2 linked regions of the Cupriavidus necator genome follow. The protein of the gene in region 1 interacts with the protein of each later gene in a pairwise test. Links are inferred from orthologs where the notes say so. Each region holds a gene or a part of one and is shown on either strand. Other genes may lie near its edges. The genes, in order: pheT and secD.

The links.
Region 2: the proteins of pheT (region 1) and secD interact in binary tests that used the Escherichia coli proteins (3 or more experiments, as listed by UniProt). The link is inferred for Cupriavidus necator from one-to-one orthologs.

What each region holds. Positions count from the first base shown.
Region 1 is NZ_CP066018.1:53,644-59,761, reverse strand. What follows is about bases 1,078-4,178. They hold pheT (phenylalanine--tRNA ligase subunit beta), read left to right. Parts: upstream 1,078-1,454; coding sequence 1,455-3,902; downstream 3,903-4,178. Other genes in these bases: I6H87_RS00275 (integration host factor subunit alpha), read left to right, coding at 4,004-4,178; pheS (phenylalanine--tRNA ligase subunit alpha), read left to right, coding at 1,078-1,397. Also shown: rplT (50S ribosomal protein L20), read left to right, coding at 1-126; more of pheS, read left to right, coding at 366-1,077; more of I6H87_RS00275, read left to right, coding at 4,179-4,414; I6H87_RS00270 (MerR family transcriptional regulator), read left to right, coding at 4,531-4,956; I6H87_RS00260 (hypothetical protein), read left to right, coding at 5,230-5,541.
Region 2 is NZ_CP066018.1:2,184,492-2,200,653, forward strand. Bases 7,394-10,311 are described here. They hold secD (protein translocase subunit SecD), read right to left. Parts: upstream 9,830-10,311; coding sequence 7,958-9,829; downstream 7,394-7,957. Other genes in these bases: secF (protein translocase subunit SecF), read right to left, coding at 7,394-7,917; yajC (preprotein translocase subunit YajC), read right to left, coding at 10,039-10,311. Outside these bases: I6H87_RS10220 (YceI family protein), read left to right, coding at 1-373; I6H87_RS10225 (YceI family protein), read left to right, coding at 457-1,047; I6H87_RS10230 (class I SAM-dependent methyltransferase), read left to right, coding at 1,397-2,800; I6H87_RS10235 (sensor histidine kinase), read left to right, coding at 2,806-4,146; I6H87_RS10240 (hybrid sensor histidine kinase/response regulator), read left to right, coding at 4,153-5,298; I6H87_RS10245 (response regulator), read left to right, coding at 5,295-6,302; I6H87_RS10250 (TetR/AcrR family transcriptional regulator), read left to right, coding at 6,341-6,829; more of secF, read right to left, coding at 6,946-7,393; more of yajC, read right to left, coding at 10,312-10,365; tRNA guanosine(34) transglycosylase Tgt, read right to left, coding at 10,586-11,716; tRNA preQ1(34) S-adenosylmethionine ribosyltransferase-isomerase QueA, read right to left, coding at 11,734-12,792; ATP-dependent DNA helicase RecG, read left to right, coding at 13,014-15,203; I6H87_RS10285 (LysR substrate-binding domain-containing protein), read left to right, coding at 15,338-16,162. UniProt on the Escherichia coli protein: Part of the Sec protein translocase complex. Interacts with the SecYEG preprotein conducting channel. SecDF uses the proton motive force (PMF) to complete protein translocation after the ATP-dependent function of SecA.

The sequences.
Region 1 (6,118 bases):
GTGTTCATGAACGGTCTGAAGAAGGCCTCGATTGAACTGGACCGCAAGGTGCTGTCGGACATGGCTATTCACGACAAGCCTGCCTTTGCCGCCATCGTCAACCAGGTGAAAGCCACCGTTGCCTGATGCCGGCTGCGGCAGCGCGTAAGCGCTGCCGGGCAAGCACCGACCGCAAGGTCGACCGCCGACTGCAAGGTCCGCTGAAACGGGGCTCCTCACCGAGCCCCGTTTTTATTTCGAATGCCGTTTCAGTTGCCGCTATCCGGTTGCCGAGACCGCATTCGAAACGAACACCGCACGTAGTGCCAACCCACGTCGGACCGGTGCGTACCGGCCCCGACGCCAAAAATCCCACGACCGCCGCCATGTCTCAGGATCTGGATCAAATTGTCGCCGATGCCCAGGCCGCCTTCGCTGCTGCCAACGACAACGCCACGCTGGAAAACGAAAAGGCCCGCTTCCTGGGCAAGACCGGCGCGCTGACCGAACTGCTCAAGGGCCTCGGCAAGCTCGACCCGGAAACCCGCAAGACGGAAGGCGCCCGCATCAACCAGATCAAGCAGCAGGTTGAAGCCGCACTGCAGGCACGCCGCCAGGCGCTGGCCGATGCGCTGATGAACGCGCGCCTGGCCGCCGAGGCCATCGACGTCACGCTGCCTGGCCGTGCGGTCAGCCGCGGCAGCCTGCACCCGGTGATGCGCACGTGGGAGCGCGTCGAGCAGATCTTCGGCTCGATCGGTTTCGATGTGGCCGACGGCCCCGAGATCGAGACCGACTGGATGAACTTCACCGCGCTGAACAATCCGGACAACCATCCGGCGCGTTCGATGCAGGACACGTTCTACGTGGATGGCCGCGACAGCGAAGACAAGCTGTTGCTGCTGCGCACGCATACCAGTCCGATGCAGGTCCGCTACGCCAAGATGCATGTCGAGAAGTACGCCGGCAAGGCGATGCCGCCGATCAAGGTGATCTGCCCGGGCCGTACCTACCGTGTCGACAGCGACGCCACGCACTCGCCGATGTTCAACCAGGTCGAAGGCCTGTGGATCGGCGAGGACGTCAGCTTTGCCGACCTGAAGGGCGTGTACACAGACTTCCTGCGCAAGTTCTTCGAGCGCGATGACATCCAGGTGCGCTTCCGCCCGTCGTACTTCCCGTTCACCGAGCCGTCGGCGGAGATCGACATGGCCTTCGGCAATGGCAAGTGGCTGGAGATCTCCGGTTCGGGCCAGGTGCATCCGAACGTGCTGCGCAACATGGGCCTCGATCCCGAGCGCTATATCGGTTTCGCGTTCGGCTCCGGCCTGGAGCGCCTGACCATGCTGCGCTATGGCATCAACGACCTGCGCCTGTTCTTCGAGGGCGACGTGCGCTTCCTGCGCCAGTTCGCCTGACGCGCCGCCGTCCCCTCGTCAACGACCACACAGAATACTTACCGGATCAGAAGCGCCATGCAATTCTCGGAATCCTGGCTTCGCACCTTCGCCAACCCTGAAAAGATCTCCACCGACGCGCTGTCGCACACGCTGACCATGGCCGGCCTGGAAGTGGAAGAAGTGGGCTCGGTCGCGCCGCCGTTCGACAGGGTGGTGGTCGCGCGCGTGCTGTCGACCGAGCGCCATCCCAATGCCGACCGCCTCAACGTGTGCCAGGTCGATGCCGGCACCGGCGAGACCCTGCAGATCGTCTGCGGCGCGCCCAACGTCAAGCCCGGCATTCTGGTGCCGTGCGCACTGGTCGGCGCCGTGCTGCCGCCGTCCGAGGATGGCGGCAAGCCGTTCGAGATCAAGATCGGCAAGCTGCGCGGCGTGGACAGCTACGGCATGCTGTGCTCGGCGCGCGAACTCAAGCTGTCGGAGGACCACGGTGGCCTGATGGTGCTGCCGGAAGACGCGCCGGTCGGCCAGGATATCCGCCAGTACCTCGACCTGGACGACCAGGTCTTTGTCATCAAGCTGACGCCGAACAAGGCCGACTGCCTGTCGATCCACGGCGTGGCGCGCGAAGTGTCGGCGCTGACCGGTGCCGCGCTGAACCTGCCGGAGATGAAGCCGGTGCCGGTGACGATCCAGGACAAGCTGCCGGTCAAGGTATCGGCGCCGGACCTGTGCGGCCGCTTCTCCGGTCGCGTGATCCGCGGCGTGAATGCGCGCGCGGCCACGCCGGCATGGATGGTGCAGCGCCTGGAGCGCTCGGGCCAGCGCAGTGTTTCCGCGCTGGTCGATATCTCGAACTACGTGATGCTGGAACTGGGCCGTCCGTCGCACGTGTTCGACCTGAGCAAGATCCACGGCGGCCTCGACGTGCGCTGGGGCCGCAAGGGCGAGCAGATCAAGCTGCTCAACGGCAATACCATCGAGGTCGACGAGCAGGTCGGCGTGATCGCCGATGACAAGGAGATCGAAAGCCTGGCCGGTATCATGGGCGGCGACAGCACCGCCGTGACGCTGGACACCACGGACATCTATCTCGAGGCCGCATTCTGGTGGCCCGCCGCGATCCAGGGCCGTGGCCGCCGCTACAACTTCTCGACCGATGCCGGACACCGCTTCGAGCGCGGCGTGGACTACGCCACCACGGTCGAGCATATCGAGCGCATCACCGCGCTGATCCTCGAGATCTGCGGCGGCCAGGCCGGCCCGGTGGACGACCACGTGGTCAACCTGCCGCAGCGCAAGCCGGTCAGCCTGCGCGTGGCGCGCGCCGAGCGCGTGCTGGGCATCGAGCTGTCGTCTGCAGCCATCGCCGATGTATTCCAGCGCCTGCAGCTGCCGTTCACACGCACCCAGGGCGCCGAGGGCGAGGTGTTTGAAGTCACGCCGCCGAGCTACCGCTTCGATATCGAGATCGAGGAAGACCTGATCGAGGAAGTGGCCCGCATCTATGGTTTCGAGCGCATCCCGGCACGTCCGCCGATCGCCGAGAGCGAGATGCGCCCGACCAACGAGGCCCGCCGCTCCAGCCACGTGGTGCGCCACGCCGTGGCCGCGCGCGATTACCAGGAAGTCATCAACTTCGCCTTCGTCGAAGAGAAGTGGGAGCGCGACTTCGCCGCCAACGACAACCCGATCCGCCTGCTGAACCCGATCGCCAGCCAGCTGGCGGTGATGCGCTCGACGCTGATCGGCGGCCTGGTCGACAAGGTGCGCTACAACCTGAACCGCAAGGCTGCGCGCGTGCGCCTGTTCGAGGTGGGCCGCGTGTTCCATCGCGACGCCAGCGTGAAGGATGGCGGCCTGACGGTGGCCGGCTACGATCAGCCGATGATGGCCGCGGGCATTGCCTATGGCCCGGCGTTCGAAGAGCAGTGGGGCATCCCCGCGCGCAACGTCGACTTCTTCGACATCAAGGGCGATGTCGAGGCACTGTTCCATCCGCGCGTGCCGCGCTTCGAGCCGGTGTCGCACCCGGCGCTGCACCCGGGCCGCGCCGCGCGCGTGCTGCTCGACGGCAAGGCCGTGGGCGTGGTCGGCGAGTTGCATCCGCGCTGGCTGCAGGAATACGAGCTGACGCATGCCCCGGTAGTGTTCGAACTGGCGCTTGACGCGCTGCGCGACACCGGCCTGCCGTTGTACACCGAGATCTCCAAGTTCCCGGCCGCCGTGCGCGACCTGGCCGTGGTCGTGAAGCAATCGGTGCGCGTGCAGGACCTGCTCGACGCCATGCGCGCGGCACTGGAAAAGCAGGGCTACGGCCGCTACTGCCAGAGCCTGGTGGTGTTCGACGAGTTCCGTCCCAAGGGCGCTTCCGCTGCCATTGGCGCGGACGAGAAAAGCCTTGCGTTCCGGGTGACCTTGCAAGATACTGGGTCGACCCTCCAGGACGAAACCGTCGACAGCGCAGTGCGCTGCATGGTCGACGCGCTGACAGAGGCCTTCCAGGCCCGGCTGCGCGGCTAAGCCATCGCCAGTACGCAACAAGTACGCGACGGACACACGATAAACAAGGGCGCCCGGGCTTGCCCCGGGCGGATCGCCAGACACACACTTGAGCGATCGACATGAATGATCGAGGCGCGAATTCCATGACCGCTGCAGCACTGGGTGAGATGAGCGACCGGCAGGCTTCCTCCCTTGACGACGCTATGCCGGATGCGCGCGCGACCGAAGTTCCCACGCTGACCAAGGCCGAACTCGCCGAGATGCTGTTCGACCAGGTGGGCCTGAACAAGCGCGAATCGAAGGACATGGTCGAGGCCTTCTTCGACGTCATCCGCGAAGCGCTGGAGCAGGGCGACAGCGTCAAGCTGTCCGGCTTCGGCAACTTCCAGTTGCGCGACAAGCCGCAGCGGCCCGGCCGCAATCCCAAGACCGGCGAAGTCATTCCAATCACCGCGCGCCGCGTGGTCACGTTCCACGCCAGCCAGAAACTCAAGGGCCTGGTGGAAGAACGCGCCGGCATCGTCGGCTGACGCGTCACCCGAACGGCGGATTGCTTCCCGAAGCCGGCATCGGTATGCTTCTGGGCGCGCACCTGGTGCGCGCCAACCGCATGGCCGGCATGGCCTGACGCTCGTCTACACACCACATGTCGGACAAATCCAGCGATCGCATCGCGTTGCCGCCGATTCCGGCCAAGCGCTACTTCACCATCGGTGAGGTGAGCGAGCTTTGCGCCGTCAAGCCGCACGTCCTGCGCTATTGGGAACAGGAGTTCACGCAACTCAAGCCCGTCAAGCGCCGCGGCAATCGCCGCTACTACCAGCACCATGAAGTCCTGCTGATCCGCCGCATCCGCGAACTGCTCTACGAACAGGGCTTCACCATCAACGGCGCGCGCAATCGCCTCGATGAAGGCCGTCATCACAGTGGGGCAGCGGCAGCGCCTGAGGCCGCAGAAGTTGGTGAAGAAAATGCGGCGGCATTGTCGGTCGACATCGGCGGCCTGCGCAATGAACTGGTCGAAGTGCAGCACCTGCTCGCGCAACTGCGGGAGATCGCGAAGCACGGATAATTTCGACGTCGGGAGCTAGTCATACGGGAAATGCTTCTGTTATAATCTTTTGCTTCGGGGCGTAGCGCAGCCTGGTAGCGTACCTGCATGGGGTGCAGGTGGTCGGAGGTTCAAATCCTCTCGCCCCGACCAGACAAAACCCGCTTGGTGAATAGCCAAGCGGGTTTTTTATTTTCTGCGTGGAAATGGCCGGCCGGTGCGGTAACGCTTTGATACAGCCGTCGCCGATGCCCGTTGCTATGCTCTGCCATCCTCCCGACCGATTCCCCACTTATGTTCCGAAAGCTCTGTGTGGCTACCCTTGCGCTCCTCTGGCTGACGGCCGCGGCTGCCGCACGCGCCGACGACCGCGGCTACCCGAGCGCATATCGTGGCGGTGAGTACAAAGAGAAATTCCGTAGCGGCCCTTGTGAAATCGAACGCGAACAGAAGCGCGATGGCGAATACAAGGAAGAGCGCAAATGCAAGGGCGGTCCGCGTGGCTATGAGCGGAAGCAGAAGTACCGCGACGGCCCTTGCCTGATCGAGCGCGAATGGAAGGACGACGGTGAATATGAAGAGAAGGTCGAATGCAAGCGTGGATAAGTGCATGACCTTTCGGCCCGCCATGCGCGGCGCTGGCTGTTACTGCGAAAAGCAGGCCCGCTTTCTACCTAACCTGTTGCAACGATAGCGATCGCTGCTGTCGTCCTTACTTTTCCTGTGGAGCTTGCGCCATATATGCGCAACGCACGCAAGCACTCGGACGCCTGGGAAGGGCAGGTCGCCGATTGCATCAGCAGCTTGGTTGACGCGGCCGGTGCTGGCTGACTCCGGCTAGCCTGCCAAGCTGCCCTATTGGACTGCATCCAATACTCAGGCATGGTGTGGCTCTGACATAGGCCAAAGGTCTTCTCGCTGGACCAGGGAATCGGCTTCGCTGTCGGTGAGACTGTCACTCACAAAGAACTCGCGGCGTTCGACGTTGTTTCCAATGGTACGTTCGAGGGTTACTCGACGATACGTTGCCTGACGCGCAGGGTCGTTCGCGAAGGCTGTTACCGGGCGATAGGTGAGAACGGATGACAAGGTGTTGGGGTTGTCACGGACCGTGGTTCCATGCAGTGGGCCCCCAACGTAGGTAATGTCCATGGCCTGTTGAAGCGCAACGTTCAGCGTTGCG
Region 2 (16,162 bases), 2.1 Mb from region 1 along the record:
GGCGACCTCGTCGGCCAAGGTCGAGATCGATGTGTCCAGCTTCGAGATCGGCGACGCCGAGACCACCAAGGAAGTGAAGGGCAAGGACTGGTTCGACGCCGCCAAGTACCCCAAGGCCGTGTTCCAGTCCACCAGCATCAAGAACGGCACGCCGGGCAAGTACGACGTGGCCGGCAAGCTGACCATCAAGGGCAAGACCGTTGACGTGGTGGTGCCCGCCACCTACCGCCAGGAAGGCGCCGTGCAGGTGTTCGAGGGCGCGCTGCCGATCAAGCGCACGGTCTTCAATATCGGCGACGGCGAGTGGAAGGACACTTCCGTGGTGGCCGACGACGTGCAGATCAAATTCCGTATCGTGCTGGCCAAGAAGTAACAAGCAAGGCCGGCATTCCGCTGACGTACCCAATCGGCGTTCGTGAGAACGTTCCGCCCCAACCTGATTTGTCGGGAGATTCCATGAAACTGCGTTCCCTCGTTGCCGCCGTCGCGGCCATTTCCGCAACCGCCGCCTTCGGCGTGGCTTCGGCCAATACCGTGACCTACAACCTCGATCCGACCCACACCTACCCGAGCTTCGAGGCCGACCACCTGGGCGGCCTGTCGACCTGGCGCGGCAAGTTCGACAAGTCCAGCGGCGTGGTCACGCTGGACCGTGCCGCCAAGGCGGGCTCGGTCGAGGTCAAGATCGACCCGGCTTCGATCGATTTCGGCAATGCCAAGCTGAACCAGCACGCCAAGGGCCCGGACATGTTCGACGTGGAAGCCTTCCCCGAGGCCGTCTACAAGGGCAAGTTCTCCAAGTTCAAGGGTGACGTGCCGACCGAGGTTGACGGCATGCTGACGCTGCGCGGCGTGTCCAAGCCGGTCAAGCTGGAAATCCGCGATTTCAAGTGCATCCAGCACCCGATGCTCAAGCGCGAAGCCTGCGGCGCCGACGCCGTGGGCCATTTCAACCGTGCCGACTTCGGCCTGGACTACGGCGTGAAGATGGGCTTCAAGCCCGAGGTCAAGCTTGCCATCCAGGTGGAAGGCGTGCGCGCGGACTGAGCGTGCCAGCCCGCTGCGCCGGGCTTCCAGGCAGTCAAGGCCGGCAATGCCGGCCTTTTTTATTGGCCGGTATGATTCAGGCGCCTGCCAGGGCACTTGGTTGTACGACCCCCGACGGGCACAGTACAATGGCCCGCGGCAATCCCTCCTTGATCGTGGCATTGCTACTCCTGCCAAGGCGGGGGCAGCCATGCCCGCAACCGGCTAAAGCGCATCACTATGAGCATTCGCTGCATGTCCCGATACCGGTAGCCACCCCCGCGACCTCCTCGCCCCTCATGCTGTACCCGGCCGTTCTGCCCTGGCTGTATGGCCCGCAGCGTTTCTCGGTTTTCCCTGGCGCAATACCGTGTATTCCAAAACGCAAATCGATCCGGTAGTTAGTTTCCGCAACTCGCAGGGCGAGCAGGTGCGGGGCACGATTGTCAATCTCCAGAGAAAGTCCCTGGTGATGGAGATCTACAACCCGTATTCGATCGTGCAGGTCAGTGAGGTGCTGAGCGAACTCAGCGTCCGCATGGGCTCGAAGAATGCCTACCTCGGCAAGGCCGTGGTCATGAGCCTGGTGAACACCGGCCTGACCGCGGTGGTGTCGCTGACGCTGATCGACGAGTGGCTGGAGCTGAGCAACCTGGACAACGAGCCCAAGTCGGTCGCGCGCGAGTCGCAGCGGTTCGTGCAGGACTGGAATGAGCGCTTCAATATCCGGCCCGACTACCAGATCGTGGTCAATGAAATGCGCGCGTTCCTGTCCGAGGTGTCGCGCTGGGTGGAGCAGGTCGACATGACCAGCACGCTGCCCAAGGAAGGCGATACGCTGCGCATGGACGTGTTCGAGGAGCTGGCCACCCCGATCGCACTGAAGATCCGCGAATATTCCGCGCGGCTCGACGGCGAAGCCGCGCACGTGCCGGAAGAAGACACCGTGATGCACCGCACCTTCACGCAGGCGGCGCTGCATCCCTTGCTGCTGCGCTCACCGTTCGTGTTCCGGACCTATACCAAGCCGCTCGGCTATGCCGGCGACTACGAAATGGTCAACCAGATCCTGTCGGATCCGCGCCAGGGCCCCAGCACCTACTTCCAGATCGTCAACGCAACCTTCCTGCAGTCGTCCGTGGCCGCTGCCCACCGCAACCGCATCAACCTGCTGGTCGATTTCCTGGTGCGCATGGCCGAGCAGGCCCGGGCCGCGGGCAAGCCGTTCCGGCTGCTCAACGTGGGCTGTGGCCCGGCGGTCGAGATCAACCGCTTCATTACCGAATACCCCGAGCCGCACTGGCTGTCGTTCCAGCTGCTCGACTTCAGCCAGGAAACGCTGGACTACGCGCGCGGGCGCATCGAAGAGAGCTGCCGCAAGGCCAATGCGAAGGTCGAGGTGGAATATGTCCACCACTCGGTGCATGAACTGCTCAAGCGCCGGATCGACCACGATCCGTCGCTGCGCGAGTTCGACGGGGTCTACTGCGCCGGCCTGTTCGACTACCTGTCCGACCGCGTCTGCGCGCGCCTGCTGAGCTATTTCTCCACGCGCACCCATCCCGAGGGGCGCATCCTGGCCACCAACGTCCACGTCGACAACCCGGAACGGTACAGCATGGAACATATGCTGGAGTGGTACCTGATCTACCGCGATGAGGCCGGCATGCAGTCTTTGCTGCCGGCCAATACGCGCGACGGCCGCACCTACGTCGACCCGACCGGCGTCAACGTGTTTGTGGAAGCGATCGTGACTGATCCGGCCAAGGCCTGACCACCATGCTGAAACGGACTGCGAGCAGGTATTCCCCGTACGAGGCTGACCTGCGCGAGTTTCGCCTGGTCTCGAGCCGGGCCGGCGCGCTGACGGCCATCGTGCTGGTGATGGCCGGCGTCGGGCTCGACTACGGGATCTATCCCAGCCACCAGCTGCAGTTCTTTGTCGCCCGCCTGGTGGTCTCGGTCCTGATCGGGCTGATCTTCCTGCTGCTGGCCAACCAGGCCGGCCGGCGCTTCGTGCAGCCGCTCACGCTGGCCTGGCTGCTGCTGCTGCCGCAGATGATGATCACATGGATGATCGCCACCACCGACGGCGCCTCGTCCATCTACTATGCCGGGCTGAACCTGGTCATCTTCGCGGTCGGCATCGCCATGCCCATGGGCCTGTGGCAGACCATCGGCTTTGGCGTGGTCACTTACCTGCTCTACCTCGGCGCCTGCCTGATCCACCCCGATGGCCTGGCGCAGCGCGCGCACTTCACCGTCAATTCGCTGTTCATCATGTTCTCGATCGTGGCCAGCGCGGTCTACACGTTCATGAACGAGCGCGGCCACTTCCACCTGATACGGCTCAAGGAAGAGCTGGCGCACAAGAACGACGAGCTTGCCGACATCAACCGCCGGCTGGCCGACATCAAGGGCCAGATGCTGCAGCAGGAGAAGATGGCCGCCATCGGTACGCTGGCGGCGGGGCTGCTGCACGAGGTGAACAACCCGGTCAACTTCTGCCTGATGGCGATCGAAGTGGCGATGGAAGAGCCACAGGCCAAGGAGAACCCTTCGCTGGAAGAGTGCCTGGTCGACGCCAAGCAGGGGATGCAGCGCATCCAGCATATCGTCTCCGACCTCAAGACCTTTGCCTACCGCAAGCCGGGCGCCGAGGTGGAAGGCACGCCGTTCCTGTTCGAGAAGGCGCTCGATTCGTCGATCCGCCTGACCGCGCATGAGCTGCGCGGGGTCAGCCTCAGCCGCGAACTGCCTGCCGACACCCTGGTGCTGGGCGACGAGGCGGCCATCATCGGCGTGCTGATCAACCTGTTCTCGAATGCCGCGCTGGCCATGCGCAAGGCGGGCACGGCCGCGCCCGCGATCCATACCACGGCCCGCTGGGACAACCACCGCCTGCACGTCATGGTGCGCGACAACGGCCCTGGCATCCCCCAGGAAAACCTGGCGCGCGTGTTCGAGCCGTTCTTCACCACGCGCGAGGTGGGGCAGGGGCTTGGCCTGGGCCTGTCGATCAGCTACGCGGTGGTGGAACGCCACGGCGGGCAGCTGTATGCCGAGAGCGAACTGGGCCAGTGGACCGCGTTCAGCTTCGACCTGCCGCGTGCGGAGTAACCAGCCATGAGCGAAGCGAAGCAGGCACGGCTTGCCGTCCTCTATGTCGACGACGAGGAGATGGCGCGCAAGTATTTCGCCCGGGCCGCCGGCAGCGACTATGAGGTGCTGGTGGCAGACAGCGCCGACGAGGCCCTGGCGGTGCTGCGCGCGGACCCCGCCCGCGTGGCGGTGCTGGTGACCGACTTCCGCATGCCCGGGCGCGACGGCGGCCAGCTGCTGCGCCAGGTGGCGCAGGAATACCCGCAGATCGTGCGCATCCTGGTCACCGCCTATGCCGACAAGGATGTGCTGCTGGAAACGGTCAACAGCGGCGAAGTCTTCCGCATCCTGGAAAAGCCGCTGAGCGTGGCCGACCTGCGCGAGGTGCTGGCAGGCGCCGCCGAGCGCCACCGCGAGCGCCACCGCGAGCGCACCCTGCGCCAGCACCGGCTGATGGCGATCGACGAGACCCTGGCCTTCCTGGCGCATGAGCTGAATACCCCGCTGGCTGCCATCGCCAACTTTGCCCACGGCATCCGCGGACGTGTCGCCGGCGAGTACAGTGCGCAGCGCCAGGCCGAGATCGGCCAGGCGGCCAGCGCCATGTACGACAACGCCCAGTATTGCCTGGCGGTGCTGTCGTCGTTCCTGCAGTCGGTGCGCAACAGTGCCGGCAGCACGCCGGCGCGGCCCGATGCCGGCGCCGAGGTCAGCGCCGGCTCGCTGGTCACTTCGCTGCTGGACAGCTACCCGTTCGCAGGCGACCAGCGCAGCTGGGTGCAGGTGGAGATGCACGGCGATTTCCCGGTGCAGACGCTGCCCAACTGCGTGGCGCTGGTGCTCTCCTCGGTGATGAGCAACGCGCTGCGGGCGCTGGGCAGTGTCGGCACGCCGGCGTTGCGCTTTGTGGTGGTGGCGCAGCCGCGCCCGGAAATCCGCATCTGCGACAACGGGCCGGGGATTGCGCCGGAAGTGATGGAGCGGTTGCTGGTCGACCCTGTCACCACCCACGCCAGTGCCGGCGGCAGCGGCCTGGGCATGATTTTCTGCAACCGCGTCATGCAGTCGTTTGGCGGCGGCATCCGGATCGAATCCGCATCCGGTGCCGGCACGACGGTGACGCTGGACTTTCCAAGTTTCAAGAGTCGAAAGCATAGGAGTGACCGATGACCGAACCGAATGCCACGCAGGCACCACCCCCGGCGATTCTGTTCGTCGATGACGAAGCGACTGCAGTCAAGTATTTCCAGCGTGCCATCGGGGCGCTGGCACCGGTGGCCACCGGCGGCTCCGTTGAAGAGGGCAAGGCCTTGCTCGACGCCCACGCAGACAGCCTTGCGGTGCTGGTGTCGGACCAGCGCATGCCGGGCGAGTATGGCAACGAACTGCTGCGCTACGCGCGCGAGCGCTACCCGCATATCGTGCGCATCCTGACCACCGCGTATTCGGAGCTCGACCAGACCGTCGAGGCGGTCAACCAGGGGCAGATCCACCGCTACATCAAGAAGCCGTGGGACATCACCGCGCTGCGCATGGAGCTGAAGCAGGCGCTGGAACTGGCCGGCCTGCGCAAGGAACGCGACCAGCTGCTGCGCGAGAAGCTGTCCGTGCTGCAGACCCAGACCGTGGCCTCGCGCATCGGCATGGTGCATGCGCTGTGCGCCAGCCTGATCGGGCCGGGCCGTTTCCAGCCGGTGGAGACCTACCTCGCGGCGGTCGACCTGGCCGGCGCGGGCAGCGTCGAGCCGGACTGGCAGCGCATGGACTACGCCGACCTGGTGCGGGCCGAGGCCGAGCGCAGCGGCAGCTTCGGCCATGCCGTCGGCACGCGCCTGGCGGGCCTGCGCAGCGCCAACGCGGGCAAGGGGGCGGCCGATGCCGTCGCGGTAATCGCCGACGCGCTGGGCAGCGAGGTGGTGCGCCGCGATGGCGATACCGTGGTCTGGACCGCGCCGGCCACGTTGGCCGAGTACCTGGTGCAGCCGGTGGGCGCGCCGGTGTCTGCCGCGCATGCGGCGTGGCTGGCCAGCCTGCTGTGGCTGGACGAGGCCGGCGGTGCGCTGCAGTTTGCGCGCGATGGCGACGCCATCCTGTGCCGTGCCGGCCAGCGTACCGAGTTCTTCGCGGCCGACCGGCTGGCGGCGTGGATCGAGCGCTTTGCCGAGCAACGTTGACATGGAGCCGGGCTGTAGCCGGTGAGGTGCAGGCTGACATGGCAAGCAAGACGATCGGTGCGGCCGCTGCCGTAGCCGCCAGGCGCAGGGGGCGGCCCGCGCGCTCCGCGCAGAACGTCGATACGCAGCGCGCAGCGATTGTCGAGGCGGCTCGAACCATCCTGGTTTCCGCGGGACTCGAGGCAGCGTCCGCCAGGCGGATCGCGTTGGCGGCCGGCATCGCCCCGGCGACCCTCTATCTGTATTTCGAGAACATCGAAGTCCTTTACGCCGCGGTGCTGGGCGAGTCCCTGCTCCAGTTGCAGCAATACGTGCGCGCGGCCACCGGCGATGTCCCGCCCCCGGCAAAGCCCGCCGGCGACGCAACGCCGGCGCGGGCCCGCGCCGCGGCATCACGCGACATTCGCCCGAAGGGATCTGGTTCAAGGAGTATGCCGAGCGCTACGGTCTTGCCGCCGCCGTGGAATGGCGCGATTCCGGCCGCCCCATCCCCGAGCCCGAGCCGGGACAGGACCGCGAGCCGCTGATGCCGGCCCCGCCCGCGGGAGCGCGCTCACGCTGGTCAGGCCAGGCATAACACCGGCCGGCCGCGGAAAAAAACAAAGGCGCCCGGGGCGCCTTTGTTTTCGTGGGCGGCAAGCCGTCAGGCCTGCGCGCCGTAGTTGGGGTCGTTGCGGTCGGTCGAGTCGGACTTCTTCTCGCCCTTGACCAGATCCTCGCGCTTGACGCCCAGCCACATCGCCAGCGCCGCGGCCACGAACACCGACGAGTAGATGCCGAACAAGATGCCGACCGTCAGTGCCAGGGCAAAGTAGTGCAGCGTGGGGCCACCGAAGAAGAACATCGACAGCACCATCATCTGGGTCGAGCCGTGGGTGATGATGGTGCGCGAGATGGTGCTGGTGATCGCGTTGTCGATGATCTCGTGGGTGCTCATCTTGCGGAACTTGCGGAAGTTCTCGCGGATCCGGTCGAAGATCACCACCGATTCGTTGACCGAATAGCCCAGCACCGCCAGGATCGCCGCCAGCACCGACAGCGAGAATTCCCACTGGAAGTAGGCGAAGAAGCCCAGGATGATGACCACGTCGTGCAGGTTGGCGATGATGCCCGCCACCGCGAACTTCCATTCGAAGCGGAACGACAGGTAGATCACGATGCCGGCCACCACGCACAGCAGCGCGAGCAGGCCGTCGGTGGCCAGTTCCTTGCCCACCTGCGGGCCGACGAACTCCACCCGTTGCAGCTTCACGTCAGGCGAGGCCGCCTGCAGCGAGGCCATCACCTGCTCGCTCTGCTGGGCCGAGGTGACGGGCTTGCCGTCCGCGCCCTTCTGCAGCGGCAGGCGGATCATCACGTCGCGCGAGGTGCCGAAATTCTGCACCTGCACGTCGGTATAGCCCAGCTTGCCCACCTGGCCGCGGATCTTTTCCAGGTCGGCGGTCTGCTGGTAGCTGACTTCCATCACCGTGCCGCCGGTGAATTCGATCGACAGGTGCAGGCCCTTGTGCCAGAGGAAGAACACGGCTGCGGCAAACGTCAGGAAGGAAATCACGTTGAAGACCAACGCGTGCTTCATGAACGGAATGTCGCGCCGGATGCGGAAGAATTCCATGTTGAATCCTGTTCTGTACTGCTAGTTGTTGCTGCTCGCCTTACTTGGCGACCGGCGTGTCGGTGGTGTTGCCCGGCTTCCAGATCTGGCCGATGGCCACGCTCTGCAGCTTCTTCTTGCGGCCGTACCAGAGGTTGACCAGGCCGCGGTTGAAGAACACCGCCGAGAACATCGAGGTCAGGATGCCCAGGCAGTGCACCACGGCAAAGCCGCGCACCGGGCCCGAACCAAAGGCCAGCAGTGCCAGGCCGGCGATCAGCGTGGTCACGTTGGAGTCCAGAATGGTGGCCCAGGCGCGGTCGAAGCCGACCGCGATCGCCATCTGCGGCGACGCGCCCGCGCGCAGTTCCTCGCGGATGCGCTCGTTGATCAGCACGTTGGCGTCGATGGCCATGCCCAGCACCAGCGCGATGGCGGCAATGCCCGGCAGCGTCAGCGTGGCCTGCAGCATCGACAGCACCGCGATCAGCAGCAGCAGGTTCACGCCCAGCGCCACCACCGAGAACACGCCGAACAGCATGTAGTACAGGATCATGAACACGCCGATGGCGGCAAAGCCGTAGGCGACCGAGTCAAAACCCTTCCGGATGTTGTCCGCGCCCAGCGACGGGCCGATGGTGCGCTCTTCGATGATCTCCATCGGCGCGGCCAGCGAGCCGGCGCGCAGCAGCAGCGCCAGGTCGTTGGCGGCTTCGGTGGAGTAGGAGCCGGTGATCTGGAAGCTGGAGCCCAGTTCGGACTGGATCGTCGCCACCGTCAGCACTTCGCCCTTGCCCTTTTCGAACAGCACGATCGCCATCGGCTTCTTCAGGTTCTCGCGCGAGACGTCGCGCAGCACGCGTCCGCCCTGGGCGTCGAGCTTGATGTTGACCGAAGGCTGCTGGTTCTGGTCGAAGCCGGCCGAGGCGCTTTCAATGCGGTCGCCGGTGAAGATGACCTGCTTCTTCAGCACCACCGGGGCGCCGTTGCCTTGCGTGAAGAGCTCGCTGCCGAACGGGATCGGGTCGCCCGGGCGCGGGCTGCGCGGCGCGTCGTTGTCGACCAGGCGGGCTTCGAGCGTGGCGGTGCGGCCGATGATGTCCTTGGCCTTGGCGGTGTCCTGCACGCCGGGCAGCTGCACCACGATGCGGTCGGCGCCTTGCTGCTGGATCACCGGCTCGGCCACGCCAAGCTCGTTGACGCGGTTGTGCAGCGTGGTGATGTTCTGCTTGACCGCGGCATCCTGCACGGCCTTGCGGGCGGCTTCGGTGAAGGTGCCGACGATATTGTTGCCGTCCATGGCGAAGGCGACTTCGCGCAGGTTGTCGGCCAGCAGCGGACGCGCGCGGTTGGCGTCGTCGGCGTTGTTGAAGCGCACCGTCAGGCGCTCGCCATCGCGGTCGATGCCGCCGTGGCGGATGCTCTTGTCGCGCAGCAGGGTGCGCGCGTCGCCGCCCAGGCTGTCGAGCTTCTTGTCGACCGCGCCCTTCATGTCGACCTGCAGCAGGAAGTGCACGCCGCCGCGCAAGTCCAGGCCCAGGTACATCGGCAGCGCGTGCATGGCGGTCAGCCAGCGCGGCGAGCCCGACAGCAGGTTCAGCGCGACCACATAGGTGGGGTCGGCCGCGTCGGGGTTGAGCGTGCGCGACAGGATGTCCTTGGCCTTGAGCTGCTCGTCGGTGGTGCGGAAGCGCGCCTTGACCGAGCCGGACTGGCCGGAAATATCAAAGAAGACGCCGTCAGGCTGCAGCTGGTTCTGTGCCAGGATCTCTTCGACCTGCTTCTGCATCGACAGGTCGACCTTGACCGTGGCCTTGCCCGAGGACACCTGCACCGCAGGCGCCTCGCCGAAGAAATTCGGCAAGGTATAGATGATGCCGATGGCCAGGGCCACCAGGATCACGAGGTATTTCCAAAGCGGATAACGATTCATCTCTGGCCAGTCATTCAGCGGTTGGCGGGGCCGGCGCTGGCGTGGCGCACCACGTCGGCGGGGCCGAACCGGTTTGGCAAACAGCCGCCTGGCAACCACGGATCGAAGCCACGGGGGCTTCGTCGGGCTGGATCAGGCGGCTGCCGGGGCATGCGCGAACGGGCATGCCGGAAAAGACAAAGGCGGGAGTCGCGCGCGCGATCGGTGGATCAGAGCGCCTTCAGCGAGCCCTTCGGCAGCACCGTCGTCACGGCGTTCTTCTGCACGGTGATTTCCGTGCCTTCGGCGATTTCCAGGCTGACGTACTGGTCGGTGACCTTGGTCACCTTGCCCAGGATGCCGCCGGCGGTCACGACTTCGTCGTTCTTGGCCAGCGCTTCGAGCATTGCCTTGGCTTCCTTCTGACGCTTCATCTGCGGGCGGATCATGATGAACCACAGCACGCCAAACATCAGGATGATGGGCAGGAAGCTCATCAGGCCGCCAGCCGCGCCGCCGGTACCGGTGGTCTGGGCAAATGCGTTAGAAATCAGCACGTTGATTCTCCGTCACAAAATTAGTCAAATAATCGATCATTCTACCATTCGCATTCCGCCCACCCTTGGCATTCTAGGGCGGAATACGGGTTTGTTCGGGTGCGCCCGGGACAACTTGCGGCAGGGGCGGCAAGGCCGGGCGCTCCGGATCGCGGCTCGCCCCCGGATGACCCGGCTATTCGACCGCCGGCAGCGCAAAAGTTCGCGCCAGCGGGCATTGTCACTGCGTGCCGCGGGCGCGGTCAGCGGCGAACTGGCGCCGGAAGTCGGCAAAGCGGTGGTGCTCGATGGCTTCGCGCATCTCGCGCATCAGTTGCAGGTAGTAGTGCAGGTTGTGGATGGTATTGAGGCGCGCGCCCAGGATCTCGCCTACGCGGTGCAGGTGGTGCAGGTAGGCGCGCGAGAAGTTGCGGCAGGTGTAGCAGGCGCAGCTTTCATCGAGCGGGCGCGGATCGTTGCGGTGCGCCGCGTTCTTGATCTTGACGTCGCCGAAGCGGGTGAAGAGCCAGCCGTTGCGTGCGTTGCGGGTGGGCATCACGCAGTCGAACATGTCCACCCCGGCGGCGACGCCGGCGACCAGGTCTTCGGGCGTGCCCACGCCCATCAGGTAGTGCGGCTTGTGGGCCGGGAGGCGCGGCGCGACGTGCTCGAGCACGCGCATCATGTCTTCCTTGGGCTCGCCCACCGACAGCCCGCCGATGGCAAAGCCGTGGAAGTCCAGCTCGGACAGGCCGGCCAGCGATTCGTCGCGCAGGTCTTCGTACATGCCTCCCTGGACGATGCCGAACAGCGCGTTGGGGTTGGCCAGGCGCTCGAACTCGTCGCGCGAGCGCTTGGCCCAGCGCAGGCTCATGCGCATCGACTTGGCCGCTTCCTCGTGCGTGGCGGCGCGGCCGTCGATCTCGTACGGCGTGCACTCATCGAACTGCATCACGATGTCGGAGTTCAGCGTGCGCTGGATCTGCATCGAGATCTCGGGCGACAGGAAAAGCTTGTCGCCATTGACCGGAGATGCGAACGTGACGCCATCTTCAGTGATCTTGCGCAGATCGCCGAGCGAAAACACCTGGAAGCCACCGGAATCGGTCAGGATCGGCTTGTCCCAGCCGATAAACTTGTGCAGGCCCTCGTGGGCGTTGACCACGTCCAACCCGGGGCGCAGCCACAGGTGGAAGGTATTGCCCAGGATGATGTGCGCGCCAATCTCGTTCAGTTCCAGCGGCGACATCGCCTTGACCGAGCCGTAGGTGCCGACCGGCATGAAGATCGGCGTCTCGACCACGCCGTGGTTCAGCGTGACGCGGCCGCGGCGGGCGTTGCCGTCGGTGGTGATGAGTTCGAAGTTGAGCATGGCTTGTGATTCTGGATTCAGGCGCCGGGCTGGCGGGTCAGCAGCATGGCGTCGCCGTAGCTGAAGAAACGGTAGCGCTGCTCGACCGCATGGCGGTAGGCGGCGCGGATGGCTTCCACGCCGGCCAGTGCCGACACCAGCATCAGCAGCGTCGACTTGGGCAGGTGGAAGTTGGTGATCAGGGCATCGACCAGGCGGAAGCGGTAGCCGGGGGTGATGAAGATATCGGTGTCGCCGCTGCCGGCGGCGAGCGTGCCGTCGGCCTGCGCGGCCGATTCCAGCGCGCGCAGCGAGGTGGTGCCGACCGCGATCACGCGGCCGCCGCGTGCGCGGGTGTCGCGCACGGCCTGGGCCAGGTCTGCGGAGACGGCGTACCACTCCGAGTGCATCTTGTGCTCGGCCAGGTTCTCGGTGCGCACCGGCTGGAAGGTGCCGGCGCCCACGTGCAGCGTCAGGAAGGCGCGCCGCACGCCGGCGGCATTGAGCCGCGCGAACAGCGCATCGTCGAAATGCAGGCCCGCAGTGGGTGCGGCCACCGCGCCCGGGCTGCGCGCGTAGACGGTCTGGTAGCGGGTCTCGTCGTAGGCGTCCGGGTCGTGCCTGATATATGGCGGCAGCGGCAGGCGGCCGTAGCGCTCGATCAGGTCCAGCGCCGGTTCGGGGAAGCGCAGCGTGAAGAACTGGTCCACACGCGGGCCCACGGTGACGGCGAAGGCGCCGTCGGCCAGGTGCAGTATGCTGCCCTCGGTCGGGGTCTTGGAGGCGCGCACCTGGGCCAGCACGGTGTGGCTGTCGACCACGCGCTCGACCAGCACCTCGATCTTGCCGCCGCTGGGCTTGTGGCCGAAGAAGCGCGCCTTGATCACGCGGGTGTCGTTGAAGACCAGCAAGTCGTCGGGACGCAGGTAGTCGACGATGTCGCTGAAGGCGCGGTCGACCATGCGCACCGCGTCGGCGGTGTCGGCCGGGGCCAGCCGTTCGACCACCAGCAGCCGGCTCGCGCTGCGGTCGGGCAGCGCGCTCTGGGCAATCAGTTCTGGCGGCAGCGGGAAATCGAAATCGGAAAGCGTCAACATCGTGGGAGCGGCGGGCTGCGCGATCCCATGCAGGCCGGAGCGGGGCACAAAACGGCACTCCGCTGCCCGTGGTGGCAGCCGGCATGGGTACAATCGGCGAATCCGATATTGTAAGGCCACGGGCGCGCTTGCCGCCGGGCCAGGCTTGATGCCGGCTATTCGCCGGCGCCGCGCCAGCCAACCCCGCAGCACGAGAGCGACCGCTGCCAACTTTTTCGCCGATGCCCGGAACCGCCGCTGAACCGATCCACGACCCCGCCGACGCCGCCAAGGAAACGGCGGCGCCCGCGCGCGGCAAGGCCGGCGAAGCCAGGGGCAAGGCCGCCGCCTCCGGCACGTCTTCCGCGGCCGCGCGCCTGGCCAAGCTCGGCCTGCGCCGTCCCGTCGACCTGGTGCTGCACTTGCCGATGCGCTATGAGGACGAGACCACGCTGGCGCCGATCGCCGAGGCGATCCACCGCGCCGGGCTCGGGCTGCCGGCGCAGGTGGAAGGCGAGGTCATCTCCAACGAAGTCACGTTCCGGCCGCGCCGCCAGCTGGTGGTCAAGATCGCCGACGACAGCGGCGAGCTGACGCTGCGCTTCCTGAACTTCTACGGCAACCAGACCAAGCAGATGGCCGAAGGCGTGCGCCTGCGCGTGCGCGGCGAGGTGCGCGGCGGCTTCTTCGGCGCCGAGATGGTCCACCCGACGGTGCGCCCGGTGGTGCCCGGCGAAGCGCTGCCCGACCGCCTGACGCCGGTGTATCCGTCCACCGCCGGCATCCCGCAGGCCTATCTGCGCAAGGCCATCGGCGGCACGCTGTCGCGCACGCCCATGCCCGAGACGCTGCCGCGGGCGGTGTTGGACGGGCCGCTGGCACGCCTGCACCTGCGCCCGCTGGCCGACTGCCTGCGGTTGCTGCACGCGCCGTCGCCGCAGGAGAGCGAGGCCGCGCTGGCCGACCGCTCGCACCCGGCCTGGCAGCGCATCAAGTTCGACGAGCTGCTGGCGCAGCAGATCTCGCTGCGGCGCGCGCACGCGGCGCGGCGCGAAAAGACCGCGCCGACCATGCCGCGCCGCGAGGGCGGCCTGCTGACGCGCTTCCTGGCTGCGTTGCCGTTCCGGCTGACCGGGGCGCAGCAGCGCGTGGTGGAAGAAATCGCTGCCGACATGACGCGCCCGCACCCGATGCACCGGCTGCTGCAGGGCGACGTGGGCAGCGGCAAGACCATCGTCGCCGCGCTGGCGGCCTGCCAGGCGATCGATGCCGGCTACCAGGCCGCTTTGATGGCGCCCACCGAAATCCTGGCCGAGCAGCACTACCGCAAGCTGTCCGCATGGCTGGAGCCGCTGGGCGTGCCGGTGGCGTGGCTGGCCGGCAGCCAGAAGGCACGCGACAAGCGCGAGGCCGCGGCGCGCGTGGAATCGGGCCAGGCGCAGCTGGTGATCGGCACCCACGCGCTGATCCAGGACACCGTGCGCTTTGCCAAACTGGGGCTGTCGGTGGTCGACGAGCAGCACCGCTTCGGCGTGGCGCAGCGGCTGGCGCTGCGCGGCAAGGCCGGTGCCGCCGATACCCCCGATTCAGCGGCAACCGCGGCCGAGACCGTGCCGCACCAGTTGATGATGTCGGCCACGCCGATCCCGCGCACGCTCGCCATGACTTACTACGCCGACCTCGATGTGTCGGTGATCGATGAATTGCCGCCGGGCCGCACCCCCATCGTCACGCGCCTGGTCAACGACGAGCGGCGCGACGAAGTGATCGGACGCATCCATCACGCCGCCGCCGAAGGCCGCCAGGTCTACTGGGTGTGTCCGCTGATCGAGGAAAGCGAGGCGCTGCAGCTGCAGACCGCGGTGGAGACCTATGAAACGCTGGTGGCCGCGCTGCCCGACCTGCGCGTGGGCCTGGTGCACGGGCGCCTGCCGCCGGCCGAGAAGGCCGCGGTGATGGACGACTTCAGCGCCAACCGCATGCAGGTGCTGGTGGCCACCACCGTGATCGAAGTGGGCGTGGACGTGCCCAATGCCTCGCTGATGGTGATCGAGCACGCCGAGCGCTTCGGCCTGGCGCAGCTGCACCAGCTGCGCGGGCGGGTGGGGCGGGGCAGCGCCGAATCGGTCTGCCTGCTGATGTACCAGGCGCCGCTGTCGCCGACCGCGCGCGAGCGCCTGGCGACCATGCGCGAGACCACCGACGGCTTCGAGATCGCCCGGCGCGACCTGGAAATCCGCGGCCCGGGCGAGTTCCTGGGTGCGCGCCAGTCCGGCGAAGCGATGTTGCGCTTTGCCGACCTGCAGACCGACGCGTGGCTGGTGGAATACGCGCAGGAGGCGGCCGAACTGATGCTGGCGCGCTACCCGGAAGCGGTGGAAGCGCACCTTTCGCGCTGGCTGGGTGGGCGCGAGCACTACCTCAAGGCTTGATCGCGGGCTGGTTTTTCGACGGGATGTGCGCCATTCAGCGCACCCGCCAGTCCGCTGCGGGCTATTCGGGCTGGCGCTCTGACAGAAGCGGCAATCGAAGGTAAAATCTATCGCCTACCGGAAACTGATAAGTCATGACGCTCACCGAACTCAAGTACATCGTCGCCGTGGCGCGCGAGCGCCATTTCGGCCGGGCCGCCGAAGCCTGCTTTGTGTCGCAGCCGACGCTGTCGGTCGCGATCAAGAAGCTGGAAGACGAACTCAACGTGCAGATTTTCGAGCGCGGCACCTCCGAGGTGTCGGTGACGTCGGTCGGCGAGCAGATCGTGGCGCAGGCCCAGCGCGTGCTTGAACAGACCATGGCCATTCGCGAGATCGCCAAGCAGGGCAAGGACCCGCTTGCGGGTCCGCTGCGCGTGGGCGTGATCTACACCATCGGGCCGTACCTGCTGCCGTCGCTGGTCAAGCAGATGATCGAGACCGTGCCGCAGATGCCGCTGATGCTGCAGGAGAACTACACCCACAAGCTGATCGAGCTGCTCAAGCAGGGTGAGATCGACTGCGCGGTGATGGCCGAGCCGTTCGCGGATTCGGGCCTGACGGTGCGCCCGCTCTACGACGAACCCTTTGTCGTCGCCGTGCCGCGCGGCCACCAGCTGGCGCAGGCGCGCTCCATCGACCCCGATGAACTGAAGCAGCAAACCATGCTGCTGCTGGGCAGCGGCCACTGCTTCCGCGACCATGTGCTGGGCGTGTGCCCGGAACTGTCGCGCTTCTCGCAGGCGGCCGACGGCATCCAGAAGACCTTCGAGGGCTCGTCGCTGGAAACCATTCGCCATATGGTGGCCAGCGGGGTCGGCATCACCGTGCTGCCGCGCACCTCGGTGCCCGACCTGAAGGCCAAGGGCGACATGCTGTCCTATGTGCCGTTTGCCGATCCGGTGCCCGACCGGCGCGTG